Regions from separate parts of the Streptomyces sp. NPDC005728 genome, predicted to be linked through region 1. Evidence: riboswitches for the same ligand, from Rfam matches in the RefSeq annotation. Region 1 holds a riboswitch; the other holds the start of a gene.

Region 1 (3,399 bases):
GCAGGTCGCCCTCCCACTGGGAGAGTTCCACGCCCACGAACATCACCGGGTCGGCCGTCTCGACGGCGGCCAGGCAGCGGCGGGCGCTGAGGACCACGCCTGTCGCGGCGAACTCGGCGGAGGCGGCGGAGAGGAAGTCGACCGGGTCGTCCTGCCAGTCGGGCTCGAAGAGGCGGACCCGGCCGCCGGTGCCGGGGCCGTCCAGCGGGGTGCGGCCCGCGCGGCACAGCTCGGCCACCGCCTCGGGCGGGAGCGGGATGCCGACCACGCCGTCGGGGTTGACGGCGAGGCCGACCTGCGGGGGCAGGCCGCGGGCGAACTCCACCGCCGGGGCGATGGTGTACGACATGTGGGAGCCGGCCGCCTGGCGGAGCTGCTCCTCGGAGCTGAAGACCGGGACGTACACCTGGCCCTCGATCTCCAGGGTGGGCAGGTCCAGCGGGCCGCTGTGCGGGCCGCCGCCGCCCGGCAGCGGGATCCAGAGGAAGCTGCGGCCCAGGACCTCGATGATCCGGGCGCCGGCGGTGGGTATGCCGAGGGAGGCCGAGAGCACCTCCTCCAGCTCGTTGCCGGGCCAACCGCCGTGCGGGTGGGGGTGTGCCTGTGCCGGGAAGTCCGCGGGAGTGTCCGCCGGGAAGTCCATCTGCCTACCGCCTGCTGGGAACCATGCTGTGGATCGAAAGGCTAGCGGGTACCGGTGACAGCGGGCGGTCCGATCAGCCGGGGAAGGCAATGCGGTGCAGGACGTCCGCCGCGTCCCGGTCCAGCAGCACGGCCGAGCCGCAGCCGGCGGGCAGCTCGCCCCGCTCCACCGCGCGCAGCAGACGGGCGGTGCTACGGCGGTGGCGGCGGAAGGCGTACCGGGACACGCCGCGGCCGCGCTCGCGCTGGCCCTCCCGGGCGGTGCCCGGGGTGACGTCGAGGACCAGCAGGTGCAGGGTGCCGCCGCGGCGGCGGGCCTCGCGGGCGAGCCAGGCGCGCACCCAGGACTGGGTGCCGCAGTCGTGCACGACGACCCCCTCACCGGTGCCCAGGGCGCGGCGCAGTCCGGCGTAGTGGGCGAGCCGGACCAGCGGGCGGTAGAGCGCGTACGGCAGGCGGCGGGGCATGCGGGCGGCCCAGCGGTCGCGGGCGTCCTGGGAGTCGATGCGGTGGCCGGGGACGGCGCGGTGCATCAGGGTGGACTTGCCGCTGCCGGGCAGCCCGGTGATCACCACCAGGTCGCGGGGGCCGAAGAGCAGGGCGTGCGGACTGCGGCCGGCGCGGTCGCGCAGGTCGCGCACGACCGGGGCCGGGCGGTCGGCGCAGCGCTCGCGGGCCGGGGCGGAGGGCTGCTTCGGCACCGCGAGGCCGGTGGTGGCGTAGGCCGTGGTCCTGTTCACCGTGATCGTCCTCCCCTGTGGGCTTGGGGAACCCATGCCCTTCAAATGTAAAGAGAAGGTAATGCGCTGTGTCCAGTGGTTCGGTGCGCTTACTGCCACAGGTCGGTTACAGATGCGGGCCCTGACGGGCGGGGGCGCGGCATGCAATGATGTGCGCGCCAACTGCATACCGGCCGCTTGAATCCGCGCGGGAGAGTCCCCAGCAGCCTTCGCTGGGGCGCCGAAGGAGCAAGTCCCTCCCTTGAATCTCTCAGGCCCCCGTTACCGCGCGGGCGAGGCACATCTGAAAAGCGGGCCGCTGTGAAGTGGCTCCACCCAAGGTGCAAGCCGTGATCACGTCCGTGGTCATGGCGAACCTCTCAGGTTCCGATGACAGATGGGGAGGAACGTTCCTCGCCCGTCAGCCTGCCCTGGGAGACGACCGACCGATGAGCAGTACCGAACTCCGTCACACCGCCCTGGATGCCCTGCATCGCTCGCTCGGTGCGACGATGACCGACTTCGCCGGCTGGGACATGCCCCTGCGCTACGGCTCCGAGCGCGACGAGCACCTCGCGGTGCGCACGAGGGCCGGCCTCTTCGACCTCTCCCACATGGGCGAGATCACCGTGACCGGCCCGCGCGCCGCCGACCTGCTGAACTTCGCCCTGGTCGGCAACATCGCCTCCGTCGGTGTCGGCCGCGCCCGCTACACCATGATCTGCCAGGCCGACGGCGGCATCCTGGACGACCTGATCGTCTACCGGCTGGCCGAGACCGAATACATGGTGGTCGCCAACGCCTCCAACGCCCAGGTGGTGCTGGACGCGCTGACCGAGCGCGCCGCCGGCTTCGACGCCGAGGTCCGCGACGACCGTGACGCCTACGCGCTGCTCGCGGTCCAGGGCCCCGAGTCCCCCGGCATCCTGAAGTCCCTGACGGACGCCGACCTGGACGGCCTGAAGTACTACGCGGGCCTGCCCGGCACGGTCGCCGGCGTCCCCGCACTGATCGCCCGCACCGGCTACACCGGCGAGGACGGCTTCGAGCTGTTCGTGAAGCCGGAGCACGCGGTGCAGCTGTGGCAGGCCCTGACCGAGGCGGGCGAGGGCGTCGGCCTGGTGCCGTGCGGCCTGTCCTGCCGGGACACCCTGCGCCTGGAGGCGGGCATGCCGCTGTACGGGCACGAGCTGACCACGTCGCTGACGCCGTTCGACGCCGGCCTCGGCCGGGTGGTGAAGTTCGAGAAGGAGGGTGACTTCGTGGGCCGCGAGGCGCTCACCGAGGCCGCCGCCCGGGCCGAGCAGAACCCGCCGCGGGTGCTCGTCGGCCTGGTCGCCGAGGGCCGCCGCGTGCCGCGTGCCGGGTACACGGTGGTCGCGGGCGGCACGGTGATCGGCGAGGTCACCTCCGGCGCCCCCTCCCCCACCCTGGGCAAGCCGATCGCCATGGCGTACGTCGACGCCGCGCACGCGGCGCCGGGCACCGAGGGCGTCGGTGTGGACATCCGTGGGAGCCACGAGCCGTACGAGGTCGTGGCACTGCCGTTCTACAAGCGCCAGAAGTAGACACTGGGCGCGGTCCGTCCATGTGACGTGACGCTGCGCACATGCCGCATGCCCACCAGCAGGCCCAGCAGTCCCCCATTCATCAGCAGTCCCCCGCGTACAGGAGAATTCAGGCCATGAGCAACCCCCAGCAGCTGCGCTACAGCAAGGAGCACGAGTGGCTGTCGGGCGCCGAGGACGGCGTCTCGACGGTCGGCATCACGGAGCACGCGGCCAACGCGCTCGGCGATGTCGTCTTCGTCCAGCTCCCCGAGGTCGGCGACACGGTGACCGCGGGCGAGTCCTGCGGCGAGCTGGAGTCGACCAAGTCGGTCAGCGACCTGTACTCCCCCGTGACCGGTGAGGTCACCGAGACCAACCAGGACGTCGTCGACGACCCGTCGCTGGTGAACTCGGCCCCCTTCGAGGGCGGCTGGCTGTTCAAGGTACGCGTCACGGACGAGCCGGCCGACCTGCTCTCCGCCGACGAG
Region 2 (3,399 bases), on a different contig from region 1:
CCGCGGGCTGCAGCGGGTGGTTGGGCAGGTACGGCGCGAGGTGCTCGCGGACCGCGACCGGGCCGACGCCCGGGCCGCCGCCGCCGTGCGGGATGCAGAAGGTCTTGTGCAGGTTCAGGTGGGAGACGTCGCCGCCGAAGTGGCCCGGCTTGGCGAGGCCGACCAGGGCGTTGAGGTTGGCGCCGTCGACGTAGACCTGGCCGCCCGCCTCGTGCACCTGGCCGCAGATGTCGGCGACGTGCTCCTCGAACACACCGTGCGTGGACGGGTAGGTGATCATCAGGACCGCCAGCTCGTCGCGGTGCTGCTCGATCTTGGCCCGCAGGTCCTCGACGTCGATCTCGCCGTCCTCGGCGGTCTTCACGACGACGACCTTCATCCCGGCCATCACGGCGCTGGCGGCGTTGGTGCCGTGCGCGGAGGAGGGGATCAGGCAGATGGTGCGCTGCTCGTCGCCGTTGGCGCGGTGGTAGCCGCGTACGGCCAGCAGACCGGCCAGCTCGCCCTGCGAACCGGCGTTCGGCTGGAGCGAGACCTTGTCGTAGCCGGTGACCTCGGCGAGACGGTCCTCCAGCTCGCGGATGAGCGTGAGGTAGCCCTCGGCCTGCTCGGCGGGCACGAAGGGGTGCAGCTGGCCGAACTCGGGCCAGGTGACCGGCTCCATCTCGGTCGTCGCGTTGAGCTTCATGGTGCAGGAGCCCAGCGGGATCATGCCGCGGTCGAGCGCGTAGTCGCGGTCGGCGAGCTTGCGCAGGTAGCGCAGCATCGCGGTCTCGGAGCGGTGCTCGTGGAAGACCGGGTGGGTCAGGTATTCGTCGGTGCGCAGCAGCGCCTCCGGCAGGGCCTGCCCGGCGGTCGCGTCCAGCGCCTCTATGTCGGCCTCGACGCCGAACGCGGACCAGACGGCGGCCAGCTGGGCGCGGTTGGTGGTCTCGTCGCAGGCGAGGGAGACGAGGTCGGCGTCGGCCTGCCGCAGGTTGACCCCGTTCGCGCGGGCGGCGGCGACGACCTCGGCGGCCTTGCCGGGCACGCGCGCGGTGACGGTGTCGAAGTAGGAGCCGTGGACGATCTCGACACCGCCGGCCTTGAGGCCCTCGGCGAGGATCGTGGCGTAGCGGTGGGTGCGGCGGGCGATGGTGCGCAGGCCCTCGGGGCCGTGGTAGACGGCGTACATGCCGGCCATCACGGCGAGCAGCACCTGCGCGGTGCAGATGTTGCTGGTGGCCTTCTCGCGGCGGATGTGCTGCTCACGGGTCTGCAGCGCGAGGCGGTAGGCCTTGTGCCCGTCGGCGTCGACGGACACACCGACGAGGCGGCCGGGCAGGCTGCGCGCGAACTTCTCGTGCACCGCCATGTAGCCCGCGTGCGGTCCGCCGAAGCCCATCGGCACACCGAAGCGCTGGGTCGTGCCGACGGCGATGTCCGCGCCCAGCTCGCCCGGCGAGGTCACCAGGGTGAGGGCCAGCAGGTCGGCGGCGACGGTGACGATGGCGCCCAGCTCGTGCGCCTGCTCGATGACCGGCTTGATGTCGCGCACGGCACCGGAGGCGCCGGGGTACTGGATCAGCACGCCGTTGATCTCGCGCGCCGCGATGTCGGCCGGGATGCCGTCGCTGAGGTCGGCTACGACGATCTCCACACCGGTCGGCTCGGCGCGCGTCTCGATGACGGCGACGGTCTGCGGCAGGGCGTCCGCGTCGACCAGGAACAGGCCCTTCTTGTTCTTGCCCATGCGCCGGGACAGCGCCATCGCCTCGGCGGCGGCCGTGCCCTCGTCCAGCAGGGAGGCGCCGGAGGTGGGCAGGCCGGTGAGTTCGGCGACCATGGTCTGGAAGTTCAGCAGGGCCTCCAGACGGCCCTGCGAGATCTCCGGCTGGTACGGGGTGTAGGCCGTGTACCAGGCCGGGTTCTCCATGACGTTGCGCAGGATGACGGGCGGGGTGAAGGTGCCGTAGTAGCCGAGCCCGATCATGGAGCCGAGGACCTGGTTGCGGTCGGCGAGCGAGCGCAGCTCGGCGAGTACCTCGGCCTCGGTGCGGGCGCCCGGCAGATCCAGGGCGTCGGCGTTCTTGATCACGTCCGGGACCGCGGCGGCGGTCAGCTCGTCGAGGGAGCCGTAACCGACGTGCGCGAGCATCTTGGCCCGCGCCTCCTGATCGGGCCCGATGTGACGCTGCTCGAAGGGGATGCCCGCTTCGAGCTCGGAGAGCGGAGTGCGATGGGCGGTCATTGCGGAGGCCTCCTGGTCTGACGCGACCTTCGAGGGGCACCACGGCACGGTTGCCCCGACGGCCTCCCCCTCTGTCATCTCAACCTGAGAGCTTCACCGGGCGCCCGAGGGACCCGGCTTTCACCGTCGGTGAGGGCGGGGGCCGTCGGCCCTCGCCCTGCTTTCCAGAGTGACCTCGTCCGTGCGGTACGTGAGCCTGAGAGATTCCGGGGAGGAGTTGCTCCTTCGGCGCCTCCGAGGTGTTCGGAGGACTCTCCCGCACGGGGTCAGCAGCCGCTGTCAGCCTACCAGCGAGGTCAACGCCTGAGCCCTCGAGTGGCCGCCTCCCTGAATGTGCTCTTTTGTAGTGCTTACGGATGAGTTGCGACCACGTGGAGGGAGAGGGACCGTGCAGACCGACATCGATCCGCGCAACCTGATCGGCCGCAAGGCGTTCGACCGCAATGGCACCAAGATCGGCACCATCGACGAGGTGTACCTCGACGACGCGACGGGCGTGCCGGAGTGGGCGGCCATACGCACGGGTCTGTTCTCCCGGGACGCGTTCGTCCCGCTGGAGCCCAGCGAACTGGTCGAAGGCGCCCTCCGGGTCCCCTTCGAGCGTGCGCTCATCAAGGACGCCCCCGACTTCGGCGTGGGCCGCCACCTCTCCCCCGAACAGGAACTCCAGCTCTACCACCACTACGGCCTGGACGTCGCCCCTCCTCCGCTCCCGGACCGCGACTTCGGCAAGCTGGCGGGCACGGAGGAAACCTGAGGGGCGCGGGGAGTACCGACATGCGGCTCCGCCGCGTGGGCGCGACAGGCCACCACACACCCGCATGACGACCGGCAGCTCCCTTACGGACCGGCATCCGCCACCAACGGCAACGGATCAGCCGCCTCCAGATCAGGATCGTCGACAAGAAAGGTACGCACCCGCCCCGGCTCCGAGTCCGGTGTCTCGAACCGCACGGTGACCCGGCCCAGGCCACTGCCCTGCACCCAGCCGTGCCCGTAGTCGGCGTGCCGGACATCATGCCCGGCACGCCAGTGCCGCTCGGCAGGCTCCGGCTGCTCCTCCCCCGCCTCCGGCGCCACCTCCTCCGGCTCGGCGAGCTGCAGGCCACCCGCCGCCTGCGCGAACAGGTCCTCCTGGGTGTAGTCGGCAAGCCCGGAGACACCCACGC

What was found. A riboswitch is a leader RNA that binds a small molecule or an ion and turns the genes downstream of it on or off. The one in region 1 is predicted to bind glycine.
Region 2: it holds a riboswitch for glycine, as region 1 does, so the genes downstream of both, gcvP (aminomethyl-transferring glycine dehydrogenase) here and gcvT (glycine cleavage system aminomethyltransferase GcvT) in region 1, are expected to answer to the same signal.

What each region holds. Positions count from the first base shown of each region.
Region 1 is NZ_JBEXYL010000066.1:36,101-39,499, forward strand. It holds gene ABZ471_RS33420 (enhanced serine sensitivity protein SseB) at 1-643, opposite strand, end outside; gene ABZ471_RS33425 (AAA family ATPase) at 717-1,382, opposite strand; glycine riboswitch at 1,561-1,659, shown strand; gene gcvT (glycine cleavage system aminomethyltransferase GcvT) at 1,811-2,929, shown strand; gene gcvH (glycine cleavage system protein GcvH) at 3,046-3,399, shown strand, end outside.
Region 2 is NZ_JBEXYL010000133.1:3,315-6,713, forward strand. It holds gene gcvP (aminomethyl-transferring glycine dehydrogenase) at 1-2,230, opposite strand, end outside; glycine riboswitch at 2,405-2,499, opposite strand; gene ABZ471_RS43185 (PRC-barrel domain-containing protein) at 2,619-2,987, shown strand; gene ABZ471_RS43190 (DNA polymerase IV) at 3,071-3,399, opposite strand, start outside.